Regions from separate parts of the Acidovorax sp. K2F genome, predicted to be linked through region 2. Evidence: predicted binding sites of a transcription regulator. Region 2 holds the regulator's gene; the other holds the start of a gene.
What was found. Region 2 encodes NrdR, which represses ribonucleotide reductase genes. Its sites were predicted from a motif close to CACNANATNTNGTG; they were not measured.
Positions count from the first base shown of each region.

Region 1: the regulator NrdR is predicted to act here: its motif matches at 7,806-7,819, upstream of N4G42_RS20125 (ribonucleoside-diphosphate reductase subunit alpha).

Region 1 is NZ_JAOBSQ010000051.1:271,436-285,923, forward strand. Features, by position in the region: gene mdoH (glucans biosynthesis glucosyltransferase MdoH) at 1-984, shown strand, start outside; gene ffh (signal recognition particle protein) at 1,119-2,498, opposite strand; gene N4G42_RS20100 (inner membrane protein YpjD) at 2,597-3,394, shown strand; gene N4G42_RS20105 (PP0621 family protein) at 3,391-3,618, shown strand; gene N4G42_RS20110 (sensor histidine kinase) at 3,641-5,344, shown strand; gene N4G42_RS20115 (sigma-54-dependent transcriptional regulator) at 5,356-6,921, shown strand; gene ampD (1,6-anhydro-N-acetylmuramyl-L-alanine amidase AmpD) at 6,905-7,534, shown strand; gene N4G42_RS20125 (ribonucleoside-diphosphate reductase subunit alpha) at 7,913-10,852, shown strand; gene N4G42_RS20130 (ribonucleotide-diphosphate reductase subunit beta) at 10,988-12,184, shown strand; gene N4G42_RS20135 (histone) at 12,369-12,833, shown strand; gene N4G42_RS20140 (carbohydrate kinase family protein) at 12,984-13,883, opposite strand; gene N4G42_RS20145 (DUF3426 domain-containing protein) at 13,919-14,488, opposite strand, start outside.
Region 2 is NZ_JAOBSQ010000030.1:37,905-52,392, reverse strand. Features, by position in the region: gene N4G42_RS09420 (alpha/beta fold hydrolase) at 1-397, shown strand, start outside; gene rnr (ribonuclease R) at 491-2,824, opposite strand; tRNA gene N4G42_RS09410 (tRNA-Leu) at 2,844-2,928, shown strand; tRNA gene N4G42_RS09405 (tRNA-Leu) at 3,116-3,200, shown strand; gene N4G42_RS09400 (DUF349 domain-containing protein) at 3,351-6,122, opposite strand; gene N4G42_RS09395 (lytic transglycosylase domain-containing protein) at 7,075-7,920, shown strand; ZMP/ZTP riboswitch at 8,005-8,158, shown strand; gene glyA (serine hydroxymethyltransferase) at 8,194-9,438, shown strand; gene nrdR (transcriptional regulator NrdR) at 9,463-9,912, shown strand; gene N4G42_RS09380 (DMT family transporter) at 10,183-11,085, shown strand; gene N4G42_RS09375 (bifunctional metallophosphatase/5'-nucleotidase) at 11,133-12,938, opposite strand; gene aroC (chorismate synthase) at 12,975-14,072, opposite strand; gene N4G42_RS09365 (EAL domain-containing protein) at 14,277-14,488, shown strand, end outside.

The sequences.
Region 1 (14,488 bases), on a different contig from region 2:
GGCGAATCGCACTACTGGGGCCACAACGCCATCATCCGCGTGGCACCGTTCATGCAGCACTGCGCGCTGGCGCCCATCCCCGGCAAGGGGGGCCTGGCTGGCGGCATCATGTCGCACGACTTTGTGGAAGCCGCCCTCATGCGCCGCGCGGGCTACCACGTGTGGCTGGTGGGCGACCTGATCGGTAGCTATGAGCAACAGCCGCCCGACCTGCTGGCCGAGCTGCAGCGCGACCGCCGCTGGTGCCAGGGTAACCTGCAAAACGCGCGCCTGATGGCCGAGCCCGGCATCCACGCGGTGCACCGATCCATGTTCGTCACCGGTGCCATGGCCTATCTGTCGGCGCCGCTGTGGCTGGCCTTCATGACTCTCGGCACGGCGCTGTGGCTATCGGGCGCCAAGCTGGTAGCGGACTGGCACATCCTGCCCGCCGAGCTGCTCGCCCTGTGGGTCTGGACCTTGTGCCTGCTGTTCTTGCCGCGCATCCTGGGCGTGGCCGCAGTGTTCATGCGCCGCGAGCAAAAGCAGTACGGCGGCGCTTTCAGCCTGCTCAAGAGCGCCGTGCTGGAGAGCGTCATGGCCATCCTGCAGGCGCCGGTGCGCATGCTGGCGCATTCGCTGTTTGTGCTGATCGCGTTGACCGGTCTGAAGCTGGAGTGGAAGTCGCCCCCGCGCGAAGCCCATGCCGTGCCCTGGCGCCACGCCGTGCGCCAGCTCGCTCCCATGAGCGCGGTGATCGCCCTGCTGGCAGCGGGCGTGGCGCTGATCGACAGCAGCGCGCTGTTGTGGCTGATGCCCGTGGGCCTGCCGCTGGCGCTGGCGATTCCGCTGGCGGTGTGGACAAGCCAGATCGCACTGGGCCGGGCGCTGCGTGCGCAGCGACTGCTGCTGATTCCCGAGGAGTCGTGGTCCCCTCCAGTACTGCGCCGTGCCTGGTTGCACGCCAGCCGGCTGGCACGGCCCGTGGCGTTGCAGGCAGCCTGAGGCACCGCGCAGAGCTACCATCCACCGACCCACAAAAAAAGCCGACGCATGTCGGCTTTTTTATTCACTCATATTTTCATAGCGCTCTAGGCATATGGTTGTAGCGCCTGGTGCCAAAAAGGCTTGAAAACCCTTCAGAAAGGCATCTTGGGCATGCCTCCGCCGCCCATGCCCTTCATGCCGCCCATGCGCTTCATCATCTTCATCAGCCCGCCGCCCTTCATCTTTTTCATCATGCCCTGCATCTGCTCAAACTCCTTGAGCAGGCGGTTGACTTCCTGCACATGCACACCCGCCCCGTTGGCGATGCGCTTCTTACGCGTGGCCTTGATGAGTTCGGGCTTGCGGCGCTCAAGAGGCGTCATGCTCTGGATGATGCCTTCCTTGCGCTTGATGTCTTTTTCGGCCTTGTCCATGTCCAGCGAACCCGCCTTGGCGGTGAGCTGGGAGGGCAGCTTGTCCATCAGGCTCGACAGCCCCCCCATCTGCTTCATCTGCTGGATCTGCGAGAGAAAGTCGTTCAGGTCGAAGCCGTCACCGCTCTTGACCTTGGCCGCCAGCTTTTGTGCGGCCTCCATGTCCACCCCGGCCGTCACCTGCTCCACCAGCGCCACGATGTCGCCCATGCCCAGGATGCGGCCCGCATGGCGCTCGGCGTCGAACACTTCCAGGCCGTCGATCTTCTCCGAGACACCCGCAAACTTGATGGGCGCCCCCGTGATCTGGCGCACGGACAGCGCAGCACCGCCGCGCGAGTCGCCGTCCAGCTTGGTGAGCACGATGCCGGTGAGCGGCAGCGCCTCCTTGAAGGCCTTGGCCGTGTTGATGGCGTCCTGGCCCTGCATGGCATCGACCACGAACAAGGTTTCGACCGGGTTCAGCGCGGCGTGCAGGTCCTTGATTTCCTTCATCAAGGCTTCGTCGATGGCCAGGCGACCGGCCGTATCGACCAGCAGCACGTCAAAGTAGTGCTTCTTGGCGTAGTCGAGTGCGGCGTGGGCAATGTCAAGCGGCTTCTGGTCGGGCGTGCTGGGAAACCATTCGGCACCGGCCTGCTTGGTCACGGTCTTGAGCTGCTCGATGGCGGCCGGGCGGTACACGTCGCCCGACACGGTCAGCACCTTCTTCTTGCGCTTTTCAATCAGGTGCTTGGCCAGCTTGGCCGTAGTGGTGGTCTTGCCCGCGCCCTGCAGGCCGGCCATCAGGATCACGGCAGGCGGCTGGGCGGCCAGGTTGATGTCGGCCACGCCCTCGCCCATGGTGGCGGCGAGTTCACGGTTGACGATGCTGACCAGCGTCTGCCCGGGCTTGAGCGAACCCAGCACCTCCTGGCCCAGGGCCTTTTCCTTGACGCGGGCGATGAAGTCGCGCACCACGGGCAGGGCCACGTCGGCTTCGAGCAGCGCCATGCGCACTTCGCGCAGCATGTCAGTGACATTGGACTCGGTGATGCGGGCCTGGCCACGCATCTCCTTGACGAGGCGCGTGAGTTTGTCGGTAAGGGCGGAGGCCATAGGGGTGTTTCCGGTATTGGCTGCGCGCCGTCAACAACGGCGTTGTGCGCGCAGCCCCGCCAGGGCGCTGGCGGTGGGCGAAAGGCTAAACTGTGCCCATGATTTTAACGAGTAGCTCTCCGGTCAGTTGGCTGCTGGCCCTGGCCGCTGCCGTGGCTTATGCCGTGCCTGCCGCCGCAGCCTCCCGCCTGGGAGCGGCAGCGGCGCGCAATGCACTGCTGGTGGCGTGGTTGCTGCATGGCGCCGTGCTGGTGTGGGGCCTGTGGGGCGAAGCGCCCCGGTTCGGTTTTGCGCCCGCGCTGTCGATGACTGCATGGCTGGTGCTCACGGTGTATGCCGTGGAGCGGCAGTTGTTTCCGCAAATGCAGTCGCGCTGGGTGCTGGCAGGCCTGGGCGCGGCAGCCATTGTGCTGGCCATGCTGTTCCCGGGGCAGCCCCTGCACGTGTCTGCATCGGCCTGGCTCCCCTTGCACCTGGCGTTGGGCATTGCGTGTTATGGGCTGTTTGCAGCCGCCGTCGTGCACGCCTGGCTCATGACACGCGCCGAACGCCACATCCGACAGGCCGAAGACCCGCACAGCGGCATCCCGCTGCTCACCCTGGAGCGGCTGACCTTCCGGTTCGTGACGGCAGGGTTTGTGCTGCTCACCGCCACCTTGCTGGCCGGGTGGCTGTTTGGCGAGACGCTGTATGGCCGGGCCTGGCGGTGGGACCACAAGGCCGTGTTCTCGATGCTCTCGTGGCTGACCTTTGCCACGCTGCTGCTGGGCCGTGCCCGCTTTGGCTGGCGGGGCCGCAATGCGGTGCGTGTGTTGTATGCAGGCTCGGCCCTGCTGCTGCTGGCCTATGTGGGTTCGCGTTTTGTATTGGAAGTTGTTCTGGGCCGCAGCGCATGAAGTACCTGGTCTTGTTGGTCGTCATCGCGGTGGCGGTGGGTATCTGGCGCAGCCGCCGCGCCCCTGATGCGGCGGCGCCCAAAGCGCCCCCTACACCGCCAGCCCTGCCGCAGGACATGCTGGCCTGCGCGCACTGCGGCGTGCACATCCCGCAGGCCGAGGCACTGATGCTGGGCAATCAGGCCTATTGCAGCGCCGAGCACCGGCGCCTGGGCCCGGCCTGAGCGGCGCCTTCCCGTTGTGACCATGCAAGCAGCGCCCGCAGGCCCACTGCCGCCTTCCGCAGAAGCCCCCTTCGCACGGCTGTGGCTCGGTTTTCTGACGGGCCGCGTGATGGTAGCCCTGGCACTTTTGGTGCTGCAGGGGGCCGGGCAGCTGATCAATCAAGCGGCGGCGCCTTCTGTGCTCGCGGTCTGCGTGGCCTACCTCGTAGCCACCGTGGTACTGCGGGTGCTGTCGCGCAAAGCCCCCCCGTCGCCCAGCGCCGGCCCGCAATGGCTGCCTTCCATTGGCGTGGACCTGGCGGCGATCACTGCGCTGCAGTTGCTGCATGCGGGCACCATGAACTACACGCCCCTGTTCGGCCTGCCCATCCTGATCGCAGCGGTCATGGGCACGCTGACCCTGGCCCTGGGCACCACGGCCGCCGTCACGCTGCTGCTGCTGGGCTGGGCCTGGTGGGTGGGACAGTACAGCACGGGAGACGAAGGGCAGCGCTACCTGCAAAGCGCACTGACCGGCACGGGCTACTTCATCGTGAGCTATCTGGTGCACCAGCTGGCCACCCGCCTGGCGCGCGAACAGGAAGTGGCACAACAAAGCCAGATCGCAGCGCGCGTGCAAACGCAGGTCAGTGCACTGGTCATCCAGAACCTGACCGACGGGGTGCTGGTGGTAGACGAGACCGACGTGGTGCGCATTGCCAACCCCGCAGGGCTGCAGCTGCTGGGCGGCATGGGGCTGACCGAGTTGCCGTTTGCCCTCACATCCACGGCTCCGTGGCACCCCTTGGTGATCCTGGCGCGGCGCACCTTCCGGCACGAACAACCCCAGACAGCCGACGTCGATCTCCTACACGAAGGCCAGAGCCCCACCGGTCTGCATGTGCGCACCTGGCTCACATCCACTCGCAACGCGGCCTTGCAAACGCGCTCCGAGCGGCTGTGCGTGATGTTCCTGCACGACCTGCGGGAAATGGAAGCGCGGCTGCGCACCGAAAAACTCGCGGCCATGGGCCGCATGTCCGCCGCAGTGGCCCATGAGATCCGCAACCCGCTGGCGGCCATCGTGCAGGCCAATGCCCTGCTGGAAGAAGACCTGCACGACCCCGCACAAAAACGGCTGGCGCACATGGTGCAGCAAAACGCCGACCGCCTGGCCCGCATCGCCGAAGAGGTGCTGGACATTGCCCGCGTACAGCACCAGATCAGCCATGCCCCTGCCTCGACCGTGGCGCTGGACGAGACAGTCGCCCAGATCTGGAACGACTGGCAGGCCCAGGACCCCGCCCGGCGGCGCGCCCTGGTGTCGCTGGACACGGGCGCCACCCAGGTGGAGTTTGACGCCGAGCACCTGCGTCGGGTGCTCGTCAACCTGCTGGACAACGCCCTGCGCTACATGGGCCCGGAGCCCGACTCGTTGTCAGTGACCACGCGCAACACGCCCGCTGGCCAGGTCAGCCTGCAGGTGTGGAGCGACGGTGCCCCGATGGACAAATCCGTGGAGCGGCATTTGTTCGAGCCCTTCTTCTCGTCGGAGAGCCGCTCCAGCGGCTTGGGTCTCTATATTTGCCGGGAGCTGTGCCAGCGCCATGGCGCCTCCATCAGCTACCAGCGCCTGAACCGCCACACCGCACGCGGTGACATCGGAGGCAACGCCTTTACTGTGGGCTTCCGCCGCACAACCCGCCCCGCCGACAATGCCACCTTGTTTGACACCATAGTGGTCTGACTGCCGCCTCCATGAACGCCCCTGCCGCCTCCATCCTTGTCGTTGACGACGAACCCGATCTGCGCACCCTGTACGAGCTCACCCTGCTGCGCGAGGGGTACCGGGTCGAGACCGCGTCGAGCGTCCAGGAGGCGCGTGATCAACTCAAGGCCCACCGCTTTGACGCCGTGATTACCGATATGCGGCTGCCCGACGGGTTTGGCATGGAGCTGCTGCAGGATCTGCGCGACCAGCAACGGCGCGAACGCTGCGTGGTCATGACCGCCTACGGCTCGGCAGAGAACGCGGTCGAGGCGCTGCGCGCAGGGGCCTTCGACTACCTCACCAAGCCCGTGGACCTCAAGCAGTTCCGCTCGGTGGTGGCCTCAGCCATCCAGGGCACGGGTGGGGTTCCACCGCCGCGTGCGTCACGCAGCAACGGCTCCAGCCGGTCTACCAATGCAGCGGCGGCGACCGGCGAATTCGGCAATGCCAACGCCGCCCTGGACCGCCTCGTGGGCGAGTCCGACGCCATCCGCAACGTCAAGCAGCGCGTGGCCAAGGTATCGCGTGGCATGGCGCCGGTACTGATCCATGGCGAGTCGGGCACGGGCAAGGAGCTGGTGGCCCAAGCCCTGCATGCCAGCAGCCAGCGTGCTGACGGGCCCCTGGTCGCCGTGAACTGCGGGGCCATCCCCGAGAACCTGCTGGAAGCTGAATTTTTTGGTGCTCGCAAGGGCTCCTACACCGGCGCGTCGCAAGACCGTGACGGCTACTTCCAGGCCGCACGCGGGGGCACATTGTTCCTCGACGAAATCGGCGACCTGCCGCTGGCCATGCAGTCCAAGCTGCTGCGCGCCATCCAGGAGCGCAGCGTGCGGCCACTCGGCTCCACCCAGGAAGAGACGGTGGATGTGCGCATTGTGAGCGCCACCCACCGCGATCTGGCGGCCGATGTGCAGGCCGGCCGGTTCCGCCAGGACCTGTACTACCGGCTCAATGTGATCGAGATCGTCATCCCGCCGCTGCGCGAGCGCCGCGAGGACCTGCCCGCACTGTGCGCAGCGCTGCTCACCCGCATTGCCCACGAGTCGGGCATGCCGGTGCCCCAACTCACCGACCGGGCACTGAACGCCATTGCCGCCCACCCACTGACCGGAAATGTCCGCGAGCTGGAAAATCTGCTGCACCGCGCAGTGGCATTGAGCGACGGGGACGAGTTGCAGGTGGATGCGCCAAGCGGCGCGTCAGATGTGCAGATGGCACGCCCGGCACCGCCCACGCTTGTGCCAGCGCCAGAGGGATCGGCGGTGTCCGCCGCCTTCTCTGCAGGGCCCCACGCTTCGACGTCTGCAGACACAGGCCAGGGCCCTCAGCCCCTGGCCAACGGCTGCACGGTGCCACTGCCCAGCGACCTGCAGGCCTGGTTGGACCAGCAGGAGCGGGAGATCCTGATCCGCGCGCTGAAAGAAGCCGGGTTCAACCGTACCGCCACAGCCGCACGCCTGGGCATCAGCCTGCGCCAGATTCGCTACCGCATCGCCCGTCTGAACATCGCCGTGCCCAATGACCAGGACCCGCATGACGAACTGGGCTGAAGGTGCACCAGCGGCAGACATGGCGCCCTGGGAGGGCGGCTGGTACAGGACCGCTCAGCGGCTCGCATCTCCGAACCACGGGCCGCGCCCGGTACAGACCTCGCAAATCGATCTGATCGTAGTGCATTCCATCAGCCTGCCGCCGGGCGAATACGGCGGCGGAGCCGTGCAACAGCTGTTCACCAACACCCTGGACTGGGATGCGCACCCCTACTACCAGGGCATCCGCGGATTGCAGGTGTCCGCGCATTTTTTCATCGAGCGCACCGGGGTGCTGTGGCAGTTTGTGGATTGTGACCTGCGCGCCTGGCATGCCGGGCAATCGTTCTACCGGGGGAGGAGCCAGTGCAACGACGATTCCATCGGCATTGAACTGGAAGGCCTGGAGGGCCTGCACTTCGAGTCGGCACAGTACGAAACCCTGGCCAGGGTCTGCCAGGACATTGCGCTGCGCTATCCCATCGAGCACATCGCAGGGCATGAACACATTGCCCCGGGACGTAAGTTGGACCCAGGTCCGGGCTTTGACTGGCCACGACTGCAAGGGGCGTTGGACTGGCCTGCGCAGCGATTCCCGCTGAACACGCGGGCGGACCACTTGCAGCTTCGCTGACGCCGCACTTTCACTGTCGTACGGGCGCATCAAGGCATTTTTTTTCTTTGTGCGCTTGCACATATTTTTGCAGCCAAGCGCTGCGCGGCCTGGCGCAGGAAATCCGCCGCCAAGGTACGTCACTGCACGGTTTTGCATCGCCCACATCGCATTCACAAGGGCTCGCCACAGGCACCGGTTGCGTACGCAACGGGGTTGAGAACATGCTGTTTCGGTTTTGGGGACTCATTCCGGCGGTACACTACCGGTAGTGTCTTGAACCGCCTCGACACACCATATATAGTGTGCACCAGACTGAAGTCCGGTGCAGCACCCACACACTGCGGCGGCACTCCAGGCCGCACGCCCACTCCAGACAGCCCACAGAAGAGGACCCCCATGCAAGCTGCTTTGAACACGCCTTCCCCATCGCCCACCGCCTCTGCGGATGCCGCCACGCACGCTGCAGCGGCCGCAGCTTCCGGGCACCCGCTCACGCATTACCAGATCATTCGCCGCAACGGCGCGGTGGTGCCGTTCGAGCCCCAAAAAATTGCGGTGGCGATGATGAAGGCGTTTCTGGCAGTGCACGGCACGCAGGGCGCTGCCTCTGCCAGCGTGCGTGAGGTAGTGGACACGCTCACCCAGAACGTGGTCCGCGCCCTCATGCGCTCGCGTCCTGGCGGCGGCACCTTCCACATTGAAGATGTGCAGGACCAGGTCGAGCTGGGCCTGATGCGCGGCGAGCACCATGAAGTCGCCCGTGCCTACGTGCTGTACCGCGAGCGCCGCACGCAGGAGCGCGCTCACCACCTGGAACAGCTAGCACCCGCCACCCCGGTGCTGCACGTGATCGACAACGGCCAACGCGTGCAACTGGACATCCTGCGCCTGCACGCCTTGATCGAGTCGGCCTGCGCCAACCTGGGCGCCGACATCCAGGCAGCCCCCATCGTCGCAGAGACCATGCGCAACCTGTATGACGGCGTTCCCATGGACGAGGTCTACAAGGCGTCCATTCTGGCGGCCCGCACCCTGATCGAAAAAGATCCTGACTACACCTACGCCACGGCCCGCCTGCTACTGCACACCATCGTGCGCGAGGTGCTGGGGCGTGACGTAGCCCAGAGCAACATGGGCCAGGCCTACAAGGACTATTTCCCCACCTTCATTCAGAAGGGGGTGGACAACGAGCTGCTGGACGAGCGCCTGCTCAAGCAATACGACCTGAACCGCCTGGGCGCCGCGCTCAAGGCCGAGCGCGACCTGCAGTTCGACTACCTGGGCCTGCAGACGCTGTACGACCGCTACTTCCTGCACGTCAAGAAGACCCGCATCGAGCTGCCCCAAGCCTTCTTCATGCGCGTGGCCATGGGCCTGGCGCTCAACGAAACCGACCGCGAAGCCCGGGCCATCGAGTTCTATGAAGTGCTCTCGTCGTTCGATTTCATGTCGTCCACCCCCACGCTGTTCAACAGCGGCACGCTGCGCTCGCAGCTGTCGAGCTGCTACCTGACCACAGTGCCCGACGACCTCGATGGCATTTACGAGTCGATCAAGGAAAACGCCTTGTTGTCCAAGTTTGCCGGCGGCCTGGGCAACGACTGGACCCGCGTGCGTGCCCTGGGCTCACACATCAAAGGCACCAACGGCGAATCGCAGGGCGTGGTGCCCTTCCTCAAGGTGGTCAACGACACGGCCGTGGCTGTGAACCAGGGCGGCAAGCGCAAGGGCGCCGTCTGCACCTACCTGGAAACCTGGCACCTGGACATCGAAGAGTTCCTGGAACTGCGCAAGAACACCGGCGACGACCGCCGCCGCACGCACGACATGAACACGGCCAACTGGATCCCTGACCTGTTCATGCGCCGCGTGATGGAAAAGGGCACCTGGACGCTGTTCTCCCCTTCTAACGTGCCCGACCTGCACGATCTGTTTGGCGCCGACTTTGAAAAGGCCTATGTGGCCTACGAAGAAAAGGCTGCACGCGGCGAGATCAAGCCCGCCAAGACCATCCAGGCCACGGACCTCTGGCGCAAGATTCTCACCATGCTGTTCGAGACCGGCCATCCCTGGATCACGTTCAAGGATGCCTGCAATGTGCGCTCGCCCCAACAGCACGCCGGTGTGGTGCATTCCTCTAATCTGTGCACCGAGATCACGCTCAACACCAGCGACACCGAAACTGCCGTGTGCAACCTCGGCTCGGTGAACCTGCTGCAGCACATCAAGAACGGCCAGATCGACCACGACAAGCTCAAGAAGACCATCACCGTGGCCATGCGCATGCTGGACAACGTGATCGACATCAACTACTACGCAGTCAACAAGGCCCGCGACTCGAACCTGCGCCACCGCCCCGTGGGTCTGGGCGTGATGGCTTTCCAGGACAGTCTGTATGCGCTGCGCATTCCTTACGCCTCGCAAGAGGCGGTGGAATTCGCCGACAAGTCGATGGAAGCCATCTGCTACTACGCCTATTGGGCGTCCACCGAGCTGGCCAAAGAGCGCGGCAAATACTCGAGCTATAAGGGCTCGCTGTGGGATCGCGGCATCCTGCCTTTCGACACGCTGGACATGCTCTCGCAGGCCCGTGGCGGGTATGTGGAAGTGGACCGCTCATCCACGCTGGACTGGGATGCCCTGCGCAAGAAGATTGCACTGGACGGCATGCGCAACTCCAACTGCGTCGCCATTGCCCCCACGGCCACCATCTCGAACATCATTGGCGTCGATGCCTCGATCGAGCCTTCGTTCGGCAACCTGTCCGTGAAGTCCAACCTGTCGGGCGAGTTCACGGTGATCAACGGCGGCCTGGTGCGTGACCTCAAGCGCCTGGGCCTGTGGGATGACGTGATGATCATGGACCTCAAGCACTTCAAGGGTTCGCTGCACCCCATCGACCGCGTGCCCCAGGACATCAAGGCGCTCTACTCCACAGCCTTCGAAGTCGAACCCCAGTGGCTGGTGGAAGCCGCATCACGCCGCCAGAAGTGGATCGATCAGGCGCAGAGCCTCAACATCTACATGGCCGGCGCGTCGGGCAAGAAGCTCGACGACACCTACAAACTGGCGTGGGTGCGCGGCCTCAAGACCACCTACTACCTGCGCACCCAAAGCGCTACGCACGTCGAAATGAGCACCGTGAACACACGCCAGCTCAATGCGGTGTCATCAGGCAATGACAGCGGCGCATCGGCAGCTTCAGCCACCGCAGCGGCCAAGCAAAACCCGCTGGAAACCGCTGCCGCAACGGCCTCTCAGCAGGCTGCAGCCGTGCCAGCCACGGACGTCAAGTTCTGCGCCATCGACGATCCTGGCTGCGAGGCCTGCCAGTAAGCACATTGCCAGCAACGCCTCGGGCTCGCCCGGGGCGTTGCTCCGGTGCTGTGAAGCAACAAAACCTTGCTGCACAACGCTTCAGTGCTTTCCTTTTCGCAGCACTGCTTTCATAATCCGAACACTGGAAAATCTATGTTGACCTGGGACGAAGAAGTCAAGCCCTCATCGCAAAATCAACTGGACGGCGGTCTGCCTAACAACCGCCAGGTGGGACAACCGCCTCTCGCTTTCCAGACGCCTTCGCTGCAGCCTTTGAGCACCTCGGCCCCAGCAGCAAGCGCCACCACCACACCCGTCGCCGCAGCAGCACACCGCCGTGTGAATGCCGCCGACAAGCGCATCATCAACGGCCAGACCGACGTCAACCAGCTGGTGCCTTTCAAGTACAAGTGGGCGTGGGAGAAATACCTCGCCACCTGCGCCAATCACTGGATGCCCCAAGAGGTGAACATGACGCGTGACATCGCGTTGTGGAAGGACCCCAACGGCCTGACCGAAGACGAGCGCCGCATCATCAAGCGCAACCTGGGCTTCTTCGTCACTGCCGATTCGCTGGCCGCCAACAACATCGTGCTGGGCACGTACCGCCACATCACGGCCCCTGAGTGCCGCCAGTTCCTGCTGCGCCAGGCGTTCGAAGAAGCGATCCACACCCACGCGTATCAGTACATCGTCGAATCGCTGGGTCTGGATGAAAGCGAAATCTTCAACGCCTACAACGAAGTCCAGTCGATCCGCGACAAGGACGAATTCCTGATCCCCTTCATCGAAGCGATCATGGATCCGTCTTTCAAAACCGGCACGCCCGAGACCGACCAGACCCTGCTCAAGTCGCTGATCGTTTTCGCGTGTCTGATGGAAGGCCTGTTCTTTTACGTGGGCTTCACGCAGATCCTGGCATTGGGTCGCCAGAACAAGATGACCGGCGCTGCTGAGCAGTACCAATACATCCTGCGCGATGAGTCGATGCACTGCAATTTCGGCATCGACTTGATCAATCAGCTCAAGCTCGAAAACCCCCACCTGTGGACCGCAGAGTTCAAGGCCGAGATCAAGGCACTGTTCCTCAAGGCCGTGGAGTTGGAATATCGCTACGCCGAAGACACCATGCCCCGTGGCGTGCTGGGCATGAATGCTTCCATGTTCAAGGGCTACCTGCGCTACATCGCCAACCGCCGCGCCACGCAGATCGGGTTGGAGACGCTGTTCCCTAATGAAGAGAACCCGTTCCCGTGGATGAGCGAGATGATCGATCTCAAGAAGGAGCGCAACTTCTTCGAGACCCGGGTTATTGAATACCAGTCCGGTGGTGCGCTGTCCTGGGACTAGCGCCTTTTTTGCAGGCCACACCACCATGGATTTTTACACCACGCCCAGCAACGACAGCGCCGCAGAGCGCTGCCCTGCGGGGCGTTCCCGTGTTCATGGAGATGGAGTTTTCATCCATCTCCATGGATCGCTCTCTGTCCACTGCAGACAGGAAGTGCTCTTTGCAAATTGACCCAAGGAGAACATGATGGCAACTGCGAAAAAACCGGCCGCTAAGAAGGCTGCTCCCGCGAAAAAGGCTGCAACGGCCAAACCCGTAGCCGCCAAGAAGGCTGCACCTGCCAAGAAGGCAGCAGCACCGGCAAAGAAAGCCGCTCCTGCCAAGAAGGCTGTAGCTGCGAAGAAGGCTGCACCCGCCAAGAAGGCAGCAGCACCGGCAAAGAAAGCCGCTCCTGCCAAGAAGGCCGTAGCTGCGAAGAAGGCTGCACCCGCCAAGAAGGCAGCAGCACCGGCAAAGAAAGCCGCTCCCGCCAAGAAGGCCGCAGTAGCCAAGAAGGCCGCAGCACCTGCCAAGGCAGCCCCCGCAAAGAAAGCTGCCCCGGCCAAGAAGGCCCCCAAGGCGCCTGCCCCTGCGGCCGCTGCCCCTGCAGCACAAACCACGCTGAACCCTCAGGCAGCCTGGCCTTTCCCTACGGGCAACAAGCCCTGATCCTGGCGCGCCACGCGCTCAACCCGGTGCAAACGCACCGGGTTTTTTTTCGTCTGTATGCAGGTCTGGGCACTCCCAAGAGCTACCTGGCAAGCAAGCTGCGTTGTACAGCACTGGGCAGCGCAACGCAGACGACACTGGCTCGGAGGATTAACCCAACGGATCGAAATCCAGCGTGTAGTTCTGTGGGCCACGTTGCGCGATCTTGAGAGCGCCAACCCGGTTGCCCAGCTCCGCACAACACACGAGGGACCAGCCCTTTTCCAGACCAAACAGCAGCGCGCCGCGCCAGGCATCGCCGCAACCCGTGGGGTCCACCACCGCTGCAGGCGCCACAGAGGGTACATGGGTTTTTTCACCATCCACCCAGACCTCGCAGCCCTCTGCGCCCAGCGTCACCACCAGTCCCTGCACCTTGCGGGAGATATCGGCCAAAGACCAGCCGGTGCGGTCGCAGAGCATCTTCCCCTCATAGTCATTGACGGTGACCCAGGTGGCCTGGTCGATGAACTGCGCCAACTCCTGCCCATTGAACATGGGCAAGCCCTGACCTGGATCGAACACAAACGGGATACCCGCCGCCACGAACTGGGCAGCATGCTCCAACATCGCGTCACGCCCGTCCGGCGCGATGATCCCCACGCTGACACTGTTGTCTGCACCAATTCGATTGGCATGGGCCTGCATCATGGCGCCAGGATGGAAAGCCGTGATCTGGTTGTTGTCACGGTCCGTCATGATCATCGCCTGCGCGGTGTAGGTGTCCTGCACCTGCCCGACGTATCGGGCGCTGATACCCAGCGACTGCAGTCGCTGCAGATAGTCAGCACCGTCACTGCCCAACATGGCCATGGGCAACGGCTCCCCACCGAGCAGCTTGAGGCTGTAAGCAATGTTGCCAGCACACCCCCCGAAGTCGCGGCGCAACGACGGGACAAGGAAGGACACATTCAGGATATGGAGCTGATCCGGCAGGATCTGCTCCGCAAAACGCCCCTCGAAAGTCATGATGGTGTCGAACGCCAGGGAACCACAAATGAGGGCAGCCATAGATAGTGAAACTCGGTAAGTTGTTGGGTGAAAAATCAGGGATAGAACGCAAGCAGCCGGTAGCCCGCCACGCGCGCACCGCCGGTGGTCACGAGCACCGACACCGAGGTGCCCCACTCACCTTTCGCGGGCAGCTCCGCTGGAGCCGCCATGTCGGTAGGCAGCAGAACCCGCCGCAATACGGCCTGATCCTGCGCATCGGTCAGGGTCAGCTCCACCGCAGGCATGGCCAGTGGAATGGTGGCGGTGCTCTTCATCGTCAGCGCTAGCTGGTAACTGTCACCCCGGGCTTTGTTGAAAGAAGAACTGTCGATGACCACATCGGCGATCTGGCGCACAGGGGCAAGTTCGCAGCGCAAGGGCTCGCACAGTTTCACCAACCAGGGCCGGGTACGCACATCCAGGGCTGCAATGCGGTCACGCTCCTGCACCGCAATCTGCAAAGCCAGCCCCAGCAAGGAGACGATGAACCCCAGCCACAAAACCATCCGCACGACCGGCTTGCGCCAAAACGCCTTGCGGCGCGCAGCCACCACAAAGCTGACCTCGGGGTCTGACGCCTGGTTGTCGGCCTCATCGTCGTCGTCGTCAACAGCGGGTCTGGG
Region 2 (14,488 bases):
CTTCAAAGCGATGATGGAGTTGGTGTTTGAAAAGCGCCCCTTCCTGCCCTACCCCATCCTGCATGCCTCCGAGCAGGACGCGCTGCGCAACGCTGCATCCAACACCCGCCTGTGGGACGCGCAGCTGAAAGACCGCTATCTGCTGGAACAACACCTGGCCCGCCTGCAGCAGCACCCCACCCTGGTCCTGTGGGGCGACAGCGACCGCGTGTTCGACCGAAGCGGCCTTCAGACGGTGCAGAAGCTGCTTCCGCAGGCACACATCGCCGCGCTGCCCGGCATTGGGCACCTGCCCATGATGGAAGCCCCCGCCGACACGGTACAACGGTATGCGCGCTTTCTGGAGCAATCGAGCGCCCCTCAAGCCGCCAAGCATGCACATTTCAATAAAAAATAGCCGCAAGCGCATGTTCTATATGCGCTTGCAGCTATCAATTAAATAGCAATGGTGAGGCGAGCTGGAGGGCCTTGGTCCACCAGCTCGACGGCCTCAGCCGCGGCGTGGCTTGCGCGCTTTGCCTTTGCTGGACTTACCCGCCACCGCCTTCTTGACCGAGGCTTTGAGCGACTGGATCGGCGAACGCGCGGCCCGCTCGCGGGTCAGGCCTGCCTGCTCGGTGGCAGATGGACCTGCAGCCTTGTCGGCTTTGCGTCCGCCGGACCGACCACCCGCCTTGCGGGCGCCACCACCAGCCCCCTCGGTGCCCACACCCTTGTCCTTGAGCGCGCGGCCCAGCAGCTCCTCGCCTTCGCGCACCAGGCGGAAGTCGATCTTGCGCCCGTCCAGATCCACACGGCTCACCTGCACCCGCACCCGCGCGCCGATGGCGTAGCGGATACCGGTGCGCTCGCCGCGCAGCTCCTGGCGCGCCTCGTCGAACTTGAAGTATTCGCCGCCCAATTCGGTGATGTGCACCAGTCCCTCGACGTACATCGCGTCCAGCGTCACGAAGATGCCGAAGCTCGTCGCAGCACTGACCACGCCACTATATTCCTCGCCCAGGTGCTCGCGCATGTACTTGCACTTGAGCCAGGCTTCCACATCGCGGCTGGCCTCGTCGGCGCGGCGCTCGTTGGCACTGCAGTGCAGACCGGCAGCCTCCCAGGCCTGGGTGTCGCGGCTGGGCGGTTTCACATCCTTGCGTGGCTTGGTGCCAGGTGCGGCCACGCGCGCAGCCAGACGTTTGGCCAGTTTGGCATGGGCTTCGCCGGGTGTGGGCAAGGACGGCAGCGCGTACTTCGTCTTGCTCAGGATGGCCTTGATGACCCGGTGCACCAGCAAGTCGGGATACCGACGAATGGGGCTGGTGAAATGGGTGTAGGCATCGAACGCCAAGCCGAAGTGGCCGCTGTTGATGGGCGTGTAGATGGCCTGCTGCATGGAGCGCAGCAGCATGGTGTGGATCTGCTGTGCGTCGGGCCGATCCTTGGTCGCCGTAGCAATCGCCTGGAAGTCGCCCGGCTTGGGGTCGTCGCCAATCGTCATGCCCACAGCCATGGCCTTGAGGTAGTTGCGCAGGATCTCCTGCTTCTCGGGCGTGGGGCCTTCGTGCACGCGGAACAGGCCCGGCTGGCCACCCTGTGCAATGAAGTCGGCGCTGCACACGTTGGCGGCCAGCATGGCTTCCTCGATGAGCTTGTGCGCGTCGTTGCGGGTGCGCGGCACGATCTTTTCGATGCGGCCGTTTTCGTCACACACAATTTGCGTCTCGGTGGTCTCGAAGTCCACGGCGCCGCGCGCCTGGCGCGCGATGAGCAGCGCACGGTACACGTCATGCAGGTTGAGCAGGTCCTTGACGCGGTCCTTGCGCTTGCTGGCTTCCGGGCCGCGCGTGTTGGCCAGGATGGCTGCGACCTCGGTGTACGTGAAGCGCGCGTGGCTGAACATCACGGCCGGGTAGAACTGGTACGCGTGCACCTCGCCCTTGGCGGTGACCAGCATGTCGCAGACCATGCACAGGCGCTCCACCTCGGGGTTGAGCGAGCAGAGCCCGTTGCTGAGCTTCTCGGGCAGCATGGGGATCACGCGGCGCGGAAAGTACACGCTGGTGGCGCGGTCGTAGGCATCGATGTCGATGGCACTGCCCGTCTCCACATAGTGGCTCACGTCGGCAATCGCCACCAGCAGGCGCCAGCCCTTGCTGCGGCCGACCTTGGCGGGCTCGCAGTACACGGCATCGTCGAAGTCACGCGCATCTTCGCCGTCGATGGTGACCAGGGGCACGTCGGTCAGGTCGACGCGGCGCTTCTTGTCCTGCGCGCGCACCTTGTCGGGCAGCTCCTTGGCCTGGGCCAGACACTCGGCCGAGAACTCGTGCGGCACGCCGTACTTGCGCACCGCGATCTCGATCTCCATGCCCGGGTCGTCGACCTCGCCGAGCACTTCGGTGATGCGGCCCACGGGCTGGCCGAACAGGGCCGGCGGCTCGGTCAGCTCAACCACCACGACCTGCCCGGGCTTCGCGGCGCCCGTGGCGCCCTTGGGGATCAGTACATCCTGGCCATAGCGCTTGTCTTCGGGAGCCACGAGCCACACACCGCTTTCCTGCAGCAGTCGGCCGATGATGGGCTGGGGTGGACGCTCGATGATTTCCACAACGCGGCCCTCGGGACGGCCACGGCGGTCCTGGCGCACGATGCGCACGCGCACACGGTCCTTGTGCAGGACTGCGCGCATTTCGTTCGGGGGAATATAGATGTCGCCTTCGCCATCGTCGCGGATGACGAAACCGTGTCCATCACGGTGCCCTTGCACGCTGCCTTCGATCTCTTGCGACAAATGTGTGGCTGGCTGCGTGCCGGGGGTGGATTTTTTGTTATACAATCTTAGTCTTTCCTGAAATGCCCAGGTGGCGGAATTGGTAGACGCACTAGTTTCAGGTACTAGCGAGTAACATCGTGGAGGTTCGAGTCCTCTCCTGGGCACCAAGTTTAACGAGAACCAGCGATGGTTTTCATAATATCGAAGCCGCTGTACACCCAGCGGCTTTTTTGTTTGCTGAGATGTTTTGCATGCCCTGCTGCGGCTCAACGATTTTTGAGCCGACGGCACATTTTTTTGAAAACTCTTCAGAAGCCCGAATTTCTTGTCCTATAATTCGAGGCTGATCTGAAAGCCCAGGTGGCGGAATTGGTAGACGCACTAGTTTCAGGTACTAGCGAGTAACATCGTGGAGGTTCGAGTCCTCTCCTGGGCACCAAACATATAAAAAGCCGTTGCATCCGCAACGGCTTTTTTGTTTTCAAACCATCAAAGCAAAGAAAAAAACGAGACCGCCAGCGGTCTCGTTTTTCGTTCTGTCTGCTGCCCTGAGGGTACACGCGCCGCGGCGCGCGCCCCAGCCCTTCAACTACTTGCGCAGCAGCGTCTTGAGCACGTTCTGCAAACGGCGTGCGTTCGCCGCATCGCTATTGCTCGCCAGCACGCGCGCCACATCCTGGCCCCAGGTCTGGGTGGGCGCAGGGTCGTTGCGGCGCGTCAGCAACTGCAGTTGCAACATCCGCCGCGCAGCAATGTGCTCGGCAGGCGTTGGGGCCTCGGCCGCCATTTCAAGGCGCAGCAGCGCTTCTGCCGCATCGCCCTTGGGCGCAGCCGACAATGCCTGTGTCCAGGCACTGCGCACCGACGCCGTCACACCCGAACCCAAATCTTGCGTGCCGGGGACCAGCGCAGCATCGCGCTTTTCCCATGCGGTCAACAGCTGGGTCAAGGCTTCGCCGTGGGCCTGTGCGGCCAGCTTCTTCAGGGCCAGCTGTGCGTGCTCCATCGCCTCGCGCTGAGCACGGAATGCTGTGTCCCCCAAGCGAGGGCCACGGTCCTCGAAGGCTGGACGATCACCAAAACGGCCTCCCCGGTCAGCGCGATCGCCCATGCGGCCATCACTGCGTGGGCCGCGGGCACCGTCACGGTCGCCAGGACGACCATCGCGGCGGTCTCCGGGTCGCGCACCACGGCCGGGGGCCACCGGAGCGTCTTTCTTCATGCCAGGGCGGTCATCCCCACGCACCGCCACAACAGGTCGTGCAGCAGGCTTGGGGGCTGCAGGTGTCGCCGCAGGCGCGGCTGCAGCGGTGTCACCACCTTCCGCAGCCTCGGCAGAGGCCTCTGCTGCAATTTCAGTAGCAGCTGGAGCAGCACTCGCCTGCGCGTCGGCATGCGACTGGGCATCCTTGTTGGCCGTGGCGACCGCTTCAGCCGCCTGGGCTTGGCCGCGCAATGCAGCCTCCAGCGCCTGCATCGCAGCACGGATCTGCTGCGCATCACCCGTGGCGTTGGCAGCCTCCAGAGCCTTGGAAGCGTCCAGAACGACGCGGTCCCGCGCACTCAACTCGGTGACAGCACGATCACGATCCGCAGACTTGCGGTTGAACGCTTCATCAATGGGCTTGCGGAATGCGTCCCACAGCTTTTGCTCGTGCTTGCGATCCAGCGGCACGGTCTGTGCCTCAGCCTGCCAGCGCTGTTGCAACGCCTTGACGGCATCGATGCGCAAAGCGGGTGCCGCGCCCAAGGCTGTGGCCTCATCGATCATCGCGTGGCGACGCGCCAGACTTTCCTTCTGTGCAGCCTCCAGGGGGGCAGCGGCCAGGGCAATGGCCTGTTTCCACAGGGGCTGCAGCTCTGCAAAAATCTTCTCGCCCACATGCCCGCCTTCGCGCCAGCGGTCGCCGAACTGATACAGCGAGCGGTTGATGGCCTTCCAGTCGCCCGACGCAGCGTGTTCTTGCGCCCAGGCCTTGACCTCCTCGATCAGCGCCAGGCGCTGAGCCTTGTGCTCGGCCGCTTCAGTGCGGATCTTGTCCAGCCAGGCCTCGACCACCTTGTGCGCCGCGTTGCAGGCTTCATCAAATTTCTTCCACAGGGCGTGGTTAGGCGCACCACCCTGGTCTGCCTGCTTCCACTGGTCTCGCAGATTGCGCAGGGTCTCCTGCATCTTGCGGCCACCCAGGGCCTGACCCTCGGGGCGGTTGAGCAGCGCTTCGGCCTTGGCCACCAGGTCTTCACGCACCTGGTCGGCACTCCAGCGTTGCCAGCCTTCCAGCTCACCGGCAGCCACCAGCGCCGTGTGCACCTGCTGCTCCAGGGCATTGTCAATGTGTTTGCCATGCACCTTGAGCACGGCGCGCAGCGCAGCCGCCGCGCCAGCGCTGGCCTTGCCATGGCCTTCAGCGGTTTCTTTTTCGAGCGTCGCCAGCGCATCGCGCACCAGTTGGTGCGCCTTTTCGATCACCTCTGGCGCCACCTTGGGTTTGGCGACGCGGGCTGGCTTGCTGGCCGCTGCTGAAGCAGCCGCAGCGGCGGCGGCCTCCGTGGGCAGGCCACGGGCAGCGCGCAATTCGTCCGCCCAAACAGGCACGGGAGGCAGGGGCGCGGAGACATCTTCTGCCGCTGCAGCCGCCTGGGCGACTGCGGGCTGAAAAGCCTCCCACACCACCAGCAACTGGGTGCGAGAGGCATCCAGCAAAGGGGGGAACCGCGCTTCGACGCTCGCCCAGCTCGCATCGCCCGTGAGCTCCTGGGCCTGCTCCTGCCAGCGCGCCACATCGGCACGCAGCAGCTCCAGCGCAGCATGGGCATCACGCCAGGGTTTGGTGGAGAGCACTTCAATGCGCTGCGCCAGCAGCACAGCGGCCTCGCGCTGCACCTGCACGCGGTGCTGCAGGTCTTCAATGACCTTCACACGGTCCGCCAGCTGCACCTTGAGCAGCGACAGCGGCTCGCGCGACAGAGGCGCACCCGCCTTGGCGGCATCCCGCTGCCAGGCCAGGGCATCTGCAATATTGAGCTTGGGGGCCGCCAGCAGTGCCTGGGCCTTGTCCGCCCATTCGGCCGCAATAGCCTCTTGCCCCTTGGCACGACGGATTTCGTCCAGCCGTTCGCGCACGGCGCGGGCTGCGCCCTTGTCACGTCCGCTCAACTCCTTGAACACCTCCTGCAGCTGCTCAGGCGCTGGCTGCGTGGCCAGCCAGTCACGGATGCGGGAAGCGCGCTCACCCGATGTAGCGGCAGAAAAAGCGCCGCCGGTCAGCGCATCGAGCGGGTGCGGCTCGTGGGTTTTGGCCGGGGCCGGATTCACTTCAGGTGCGTCGGACATTTTGCTGCGGGAAAAAAATGGAAACATGGATCCAATGGATTACGAAGGCGTCCCTGGCGCAGGGCCTGGGGCCGTGCCCGAGCGACCGCACCATGCGCACGCCAGGACAACAAAAGGGCTATTTTCACCGGATTGGGCCAGCAAGCCGTGGCGGGGAGCATCGTCCACACCAGCCAGGTGATCTGGCACAAGGCTTTGCGAGGCAGGCCGCCCCGCCGATGGACCTCTGCGAGAACGCCGCGCGACACTCCGGGCGAAGGGTCGCCGCTCTAGGGAACAGCCCCCATTATCTATATATAAGACAGCGCCGCCCACCCACAAGGCGAAGCACCAATAAGAAAGCCCGACGAGCAGTGCCTGAAGGGCCTGCCCGCCGGGCTTGACGGCTGACACAACGGTCTTTGCCATCGGTCGCGATGCGGAGAGAAAGGTCCGCATGGCGAGGAGGCAAGGTATTGCCTCCAGGGGTTGCCATGGAAGCGGCATCTGCTGCACCTTGGCACTGAATGCCCTCGGAGGGAGACTTCGCTTCGTCTGGCGATGCCTGAAATCTACAGGCGCCTCCACCTTATCAAACTCACTCGGCCAACTCAAATCGGATTCTCAATGGCGGAGAAAAGCCCGATTGAATTTGACATGGTGATGTCAGCCACCACCGGCCCACCCACAGCGCTGAACAGCCCCTCACCCCCACAAAAACTGTGATTTTTCACATGTTTTTCATAATTTTTATGTCTTAAAAATAGTTTTGTTAGTATTGACTATGCATTTAGTGAGCTTCTAGAATCCGCCAGCCCCAAAAACAGGGCTAGTACAAACCCCAATCGCTGCCGAACCCGGCTAAGTCAATCCAGGGCGCCAAGCACTCCACAGACGTGCAGCCCGGACTTGATGGCGTACCAATCCAGGCGATCTGCCAGCAAAGCACAGTCCACTGCGACTGCTCCGCTCCACTGGCCCGCCTCAGAAAGGAAGAGCTATGACAGCGTCAGGAAAAATAGTCTCCGGCGTGCGAACCTTCGCGGCCGACGTGACCGAAGGTTTTCTTGAAATCACCCACAACAGCTTCGCCCTTATCGGCTTGGCCGTTGCCTTTGTCGTCATTGCCCTCACTGCACGGCCCGATCTGCGCCAGGCTGGTGAAGAGCAATTGATGAACTGGCTGCAAGCCCGTCAGGTTGAAATGCTGGGCATGCCCATCGAACCGGAAGCCAGCGAGCGCGCTACGGCGGTGAACCCCAAGGATCTGCCCAAAGAGCAGGCAGCCGTGGCCTTCTGGCTCAGCAAAAAGTACCGCGTGGCGCCTGAGCCCCTGAGCGCTCTGGTGGCCGAGGCCTACGAGATTGGCACCCGCGCAAAGATCGATCCCACCCTGATCCTGGCCATCATGGCCATTGAGTCGAGCTTCAACCCATTTGCCGAAAGCGCCGTGGGCGCACAGGGGCTCATGCAGGTGATGACCCGCGTGCACACTGACAAGTACCAGAACTTCGGCGGTCACTTTGCAGCCTTTGACCCGGTGAGCAACCTGCGGGTCGGTGTGAAGGTGCTGCAGGAATGCATCGCTCGCGCTGGCTCGCTCGAAGGCGGCCTGCGCTTTTATGTGGGTGCAGGCAACATGGCCGACGACGGAGGCTATGCCGCCAAGGTGATGGCGGAACATTTACGCCTGCGCCAGGTGGCCGGCGGTCGCGCAGTGCCTTTCAATCCTCCGCCCTCCTTGTCTACCCAGGCTCCTGTGCAGAGCATCCCCGCAGCGGTACCCCGCACCACAGCCCCTGCAGCAGTCAGCGACAAGGTGGCTTTGCTGACACCTGGCCTGTAACCCTGCAGGCTCCCGGCACCCAGGCAACAACCCTGGCGCCCAGCGGTTCGGACGGTGCGGCACTGGCGCCGTGTCGGCTACACTAACGGGGTACGCGACTGGCGATAGGCGCAACATCCTGCCACTGGATGTTGCCGCTGACGTGGAAACCAGCAAGAACCTACTTCTTGTGAACCACTGGGAAGCGTGCCGCAGGGGCCCTGCCCCATGCGTTCAGCCGTTCGCCTGGGCAGCCCTTGTTTCAAGGGACACAAGTTCATAGGACTGCCAATCATGTACGACCGCAAAATTCTTGTCGAACAAACCGACCCCGAGCTGTTTGCTGCCATCCAGGCGGAGAACGCGCGCCAAGAGCACCACATCGAGCTGATCGCCAGCGAGAACTACGCCTCCCCCGCCGTGATGTGGGCCCAGGGCACCCAGCTGACCAACAAATACGCAGAAGGCTACCCAGGCAAGCGCTACTACGGTGGCTGCGAGCATGTGGACGTGGCCGAGCAACTGGCCATCGACCGGGTCAAGCAGCTGTTCGGCGCAGAAGCCGCCAACGTGCAGCCCCACTGCGGCGCATCGGCCAACGAGGCCGTGTTCCTGGCCTTCTTGAAGCCCGGCGACACCATCATGGGCATGAGCCTGGCCGAAGGCGGCCACCTTACACATGGCATGCCGCTGAACATGTCGGGCAAGTGGTTCAACGTGGTGTCCTATGGCCTGGATGCCAACGAAGCCATCGACTACGAAGCGATGGAGAAAAAGGCGCACGAGACCAAGCCCAAGCTGATCATCGCCGGTGCCTCGGCCTACAGCCTGCACATTGACTTCGCACGTTTTGCCAAGGTGGCCAAGGACGTGGGCGCGATCTTCATGGTGGATATGGCCCACTACGCCGGCCTGATTGCCGCCGGTGTGTACCCCAACCCCGTGCCCCACGCCGACGTGGTCACATCCACTACGCACAAGAGCCTGCGCGGCCCCCGTGGCGGCATCATCCTGATGAAGGCACAGCACGAGAAGGCCATCAATAGCGCCATCTTCCCCGGCCTGCAAGGCGGCCCGCTGATGCACGTGATTGCTGCCAAGGCCGTAGCCTTCAAGGAAGCGCTGCAGCCCGAGTTCAAGGCCTACCAGGAGCAAGTGGCCAAGAACGCCAAGGTCGTGGCTGAGACGCTGACCGCACGCGGCCTGCGCATCGTGTCCGGCGGCACGCAAAGCCACGTGATGCTGGTGGACCTGCGCGCCAAGGGCATTACCGGCAAGGAAGCCGAGGCCGTGCTGGGCGCCGCCCACATGACCATCAACAAGAACGCGATCCCCAACGACCCTGAAAAGCCGATGGTGACCAGCGGCGTGCGCATTGGCACCCCCGCCATGACCACGCGTGGCTTCAAGGAAGAAGAAGCCCGCATCACGGCCAACCTGATTGCCGATGTGCTGGACAACCCCCGCGACGAAGCCAACATCGCCGCCGTGCGTGCCAAGGTCAACGCCCTGACCGCTCGTTTCCCGGTCTACCGTTAAGCAACAAGCCGGTCCTCAGCGCCCATGAAGTGCCCCTTCTGCAGCCACCTCGAAACGCAAGTTGTTGAAACGCGGGTGTCTGAGGATGGGGTCTTCATCCGCCGCCGCCGCCAGTGCGGCGCGTGCGACAAGCGCTTTACCACCTACGAGCGGCCGGAAGTGAACTTCCCGGCCATCGTCAAAAAAGACGGCCGGCGCATTGAATACGACCGCAGCAAGCTGCTGGGCTCTTTCAACCTGGCGTTGCGCAAGCGACCGGTCAGCACAGACCAGATCGACAGCGCCATCGAGCGCATCGAAGAAAAGCTGCTCAACCTGGGCCAGCGCGAAGTGATCTCCAGCCGCATTGGTGAGTTGGTGATGCGCGAGCTCAAGAAGCTCGACAAGGTGGCTTACATCCGCTTTGCCAGCGTGTACCGCAGCTTTGAAGACATCGACGACTTTCGCGCCATGGTGGATGAGGTGCGCAAGTAGCCACGCCCCCCAGGGTGGCCGTCACGCGGATGACCGCCCCTTTGCAGCCCCCGCACCTGCTACCTCGTCTGGCCAATGCAGAGCGCGGCACCGTTGGCATACATTGCGCACTCCCAGGTTCTGCCATGGCCCCTGCGCATGTCGCGCAAGCTACTCTGCAATTGCTACTAATTTGATAGCTATCGCAGCATGATGGACTAGCGCTTCAAGCAGTTTTTACATCAAAACCGCCATCCAACACTTCGGCAAGCACTGCGCAGGTGCCTGACAATGCGCGCGGTGAAAACCCGCCATTTCCTGCAGCTGGTGCTGCTGTCTGCCCTGTGGGGCGCTTCCTTTTTGTTCATCCGCATCGCCAGCCCGGTACTGGGTCCGAATGTGATGGCCGCGCTGCGCATTGGGCTGGCCACTCTCACGCTGATCGGCATCATGCGCTGGGCGGGTGAGCCCTGGCCCTGGCGCCACTGGCGGGAACTGCTGGGGCTGGGTGCGCTGACGGTGGCAGCGCCTTTTCTGCTGTACGCCTGGGCGGCACTGCACCTGCCTGCGGGCTACAGCTCTCTGCTGAACACCATGGCCGTGCCGTTTGGCGTGATCGCCGCCGCCTGGATGAAGGAAGACACGCTGAGCACGCGCAAATGGGCGGGCTGCCTCTGCGGCTTTGCAGGGGTCGCGCTGATCGTGCAGCTGGGGCCTGTGGCGCCCACCTCGGCGGTACTGCTTGCGGCAGGCGCGTGCGTGACCGCTGCGGCGTGCTACGGCCTGTCTCTCACCTGGATGAAGCGGGCGACCACCCGCATGTCACCGCTGTCGATCGCGGCCGGTATCCACGCCGCTGCCCTGGTTCTGCTGCTGCCCGGGGCGGCCTGGACATTGCCCACCGCACGTTTCACTCCCGAGGCGCTGGCCGCCGTAGCCGTGATGGGCATCGTGACCTCGGGGCTCGCCTACTGGCTCAACCTGCGGGTCCTCAAACATGTCTCGCCCGTGGCCGCCATGAGTTCCGCCTTCATGATCCCGCTGTTCGGCGTGGCCTGGGGCCATATCTTTCTGGGCGAGGCACTGGGGCCGGGCATGCTCTGGGGCGGCGCGCTGGTGCTGGTGGCGACCGGGCTGGTCACCGGCTTCAACCCGCTGCAATGGCTGGGCGCGCTGCGCCGCACAGACGACTAAGCGGCGGACTCCCCCACCCAGCGTGCACCCAACGCCTTTGGTGTTCCTCAGCGCGCGGCAGGCGCAACGCGGGTGATGCGGTGGGTAGCGGGTGGTGCCACCGGGCTCTGCAGCCGGAAGTACGCCTCCAGCGCATCCAGGTCCAGCTCACCCACGCGCCGGTCCTGGCCTTGCGTCAGCACCGTGAAGTTGTCACCACCGCTGTCCAGAAAGCTGCTCATCACCACACGCACGGACTGCATGTCTGTCACCGGCGCACCATTCAGCACCATGTGGCTGATGCGCGCCCCGGCGGGCTGGCTCAGGTCGTAGCGGTAACTGAACCCGCCGGACACCGACAACACCCGGGGCCGCTGCACCGTGTTGCCCCCGCTGGCGAACTGCTGCTCCAGCACCGCGCGGATCTGCGCACCCGTGAAGGTCTTGATCACCAGCTGGTTGCCAAAAGGCTGCACCGCATACAGCTGGCCGTAACGCACCAGCCCTTGCTCATCCGGCACCAGGTCAGCGCGCAGGCCGCCCGGGTTCATGAAGGACAGCTGCGCACCACCATCCGCAGGCGCTCGTGTAGCCAGCAGCTGGGCGTCCGCCACCAGATTGCCCAGCACGCTCTCCAGCGCCGCGTTGGGCTGGCGGCGCATGGCCCCTTGGGCCTGCCCCACTGGACGCTGGGCCAGCGGAATGGCGGCAGCGCGGTAGGTGTCGATGATCTTTTGCACGCCGGGATCCGCAGGGAACGTCGGCACGGCCGTGGTCAGCGGCACCGGCCCCTGGGCGCCCGTGAAGGCCTCGCCCTGCACCACCACATTGCGCGCCGTCTTGCTCACCACACGGCGGGTCTGCGTATCCACGCGCAGCTGGATGTCGGTGAGCAGCGTGCCGTACTGGCCTGCGCTGGTCAGCAAAAACGGCTTGGCCGGGTTCACGCGGCTGTAGTCGCACACATAGGCCTGGTGCGTGTGGCCCGAGACCACCACATCCACGGCCGGGTCCAGGCGCTCCAGGATGGGCACGATGTCGCCCGACAGACCTGCGCAGCTGGTCTCCTGCACGCCCGCCGTGGTGCCCCCGCCTTCATGGATGGCCACCACAATCACATCGGCGCCTTGGGCCTTGAGCTGAGGGATCAGCGCGTTGGCCGTGGCCGCCTCGTCCTCAAAACGCAGCCCAGCGACCCCGGACGGGCTGACCATGGTCGGTGTGGCCTGCAGCGTGAGGCCGATAAACCCCATGGTGACGGTGACACCGCCTTCGGTAAACCGCTTGAGCCCTGTGGCGGGCAGCAGGGTGCGCCCGTCTTCACGCACCGTGTTGGCCGCCAGCAGGCCAAATTGGGCGCCCTCAAAAGGTTTGCTGATGCGGCAAGGCTCGCGCGAGGTGAATTTCTCGCAGCCACCGTTCTGCAGCCGCAGCAGCTCGCGCCAGCCCCGGTCGAACTCGTGGTTGCCGACCGCGTTGAAGTCGATCTGCATGCGGTTGACGGCCTCAATGGTGGGCTCGTCCAGGAACAGCGACGACACCAGCGGCGAGGCGCCCACCATGTCACCCGCAGAGACCACCGCATGGTGCGGCGACTGGGCCTTGAGGGCTGCCATGGCGCTGGCGAAATACGCCATGCCCCCCGCAGGCGCCAGCACCGGTCCCGTGGGCCCCTGCACTCGATGCGCCATGTGGGGCGGCTCCAGGTTGCCGTGCAGGTCGTTGAAGCCAATGAGGGTGATGTCGATGTGGGCCGGCGCGCTACCCGCCGCAGGGGCGGTGGACGCAATGCCGCTGCAGCCAGCCAGCCACAGCGGCACCGCCAAGGCGGCCAGCGCCCTGCGGTGAAAGGCCCGGAACAAGCGGTTGCTCATACGGAGGCACCGCCCCAGGGACGGTGGGAGTTGGTGTTACAGAAACGAGGCCTGGATCGGCGGCACAGGCGGCACCACATCGCCGCACTGGGCACGGTGACGCAGCGCGTGCTCCATCACCACCAGCGCCAGCAGCGCCTCGGCAATCGGCGCGGCGCGAATGCCCACGCAGGGGTCGTGGCGGCCCTTGGTGATCACCTCGGTGCTCTTGCCGTGGATGTCGATGGACTCGCGCGGGCTGATGATGGAGCTGGTGGGCTTGATCGCAATGCTCACCTCCAGGTCTTGCCCCGTGCTGATGCCGCCCAGCACGCCACCGGCGTTGTTGGTGCGAAAGCCCTGCGGCGTCATCGAATCGCCATGCATGGTGCCCCGGTGGGCCACGCTGGCAAAGCCCGCGCCAATCTCCACGCCCTTCACCGCGTTCAAGCCCATCATGGCGTGGGCGATGTCGGCGTCGAGCTTGTCATACAGCGGCTCGCCCAGGCCCACCGGCACGCCCGTGGCCTGCACACGGATGCGGGCGCCGCACGAGTCACCGGCCTTGCGCAGGGCGTCCATGTAGTCCTCGTACTGCTGCACGTCGGCCACGGGGGCAAAGAAGGGGTTGGCGCGTACGTGATCCCAGCTCTCGAAAGGGATGGGCAGCTCGCCCAGCTGCGTCATGCAGGCGCGGAACTGGGCGCCATACTGCTGTGCCAGCCACTTCTTGGCCACTGCACCGGCGGCCACCGTGGGCGCCGTCAGGCGGGCCGACGAGCGGCCGCCACCGCGCGGGTCGCGGATGCCGTACTTGTGCCAGTAGGTGTAGTCGGCATGGCCGGGGCGAAAGCTCTCGGCGATGTTGCTGTAGTCCTTGCTGCGCTGGTCGGTGTTGCGGATCAGCAGGGCGATGGGGGTGCCGGTGGTCTTGCCCTCGTACACGCCAGAGAGGATCTCCACCGCGTCGGGCTCGTTGCGCTGCGTGACGTGGCGGCTGGTTCCAGGGCGGCGCCGGTCCAGGTCGGCCTGGATGTCAGCCTCGGTGAGCGGCATGCCGGGCGGGCAGCCGTCGATCACGCAGCCAATGGCCGGGCCGTGGGATTCACCAAAGTTGGTGACTGCGAATAGGGTACCGATGGTGTTGCCGCTCATGGGGCGGGATTATCCCAGAGCCCCGGGTGCCCGACGCAAGGCCGCACCGGTTTGCTGCGGTGTACTCCCCAACAGCTCCTACGTCACCGCACTCACGAGGCACCACACGCCCGATACGTGGCGCGTTTGCACAGGCATGACATATCCTGCTTGGCAGGGTTCTGGACGCTTGTTAGCATGTAAACATCGATTTTTGGGATCTCCATGCCCGCCCTCGCGCCGCCCTCTCCGGGTCCGACATCACCTTCCCGCACCCTTCTGACTGCCGCCCTGGCAGATGCTCCCCTTCGCCGCGCACTGGACGCCAGCGACAACGCTGTCGTGATGACCAACAGCTCCAAGTGTGTGGTCTATATCAACGAAGGGTTCACGCGATTATTTGGCTACCAGCCCGCCGAAGTGCTGGGCCGGCACCT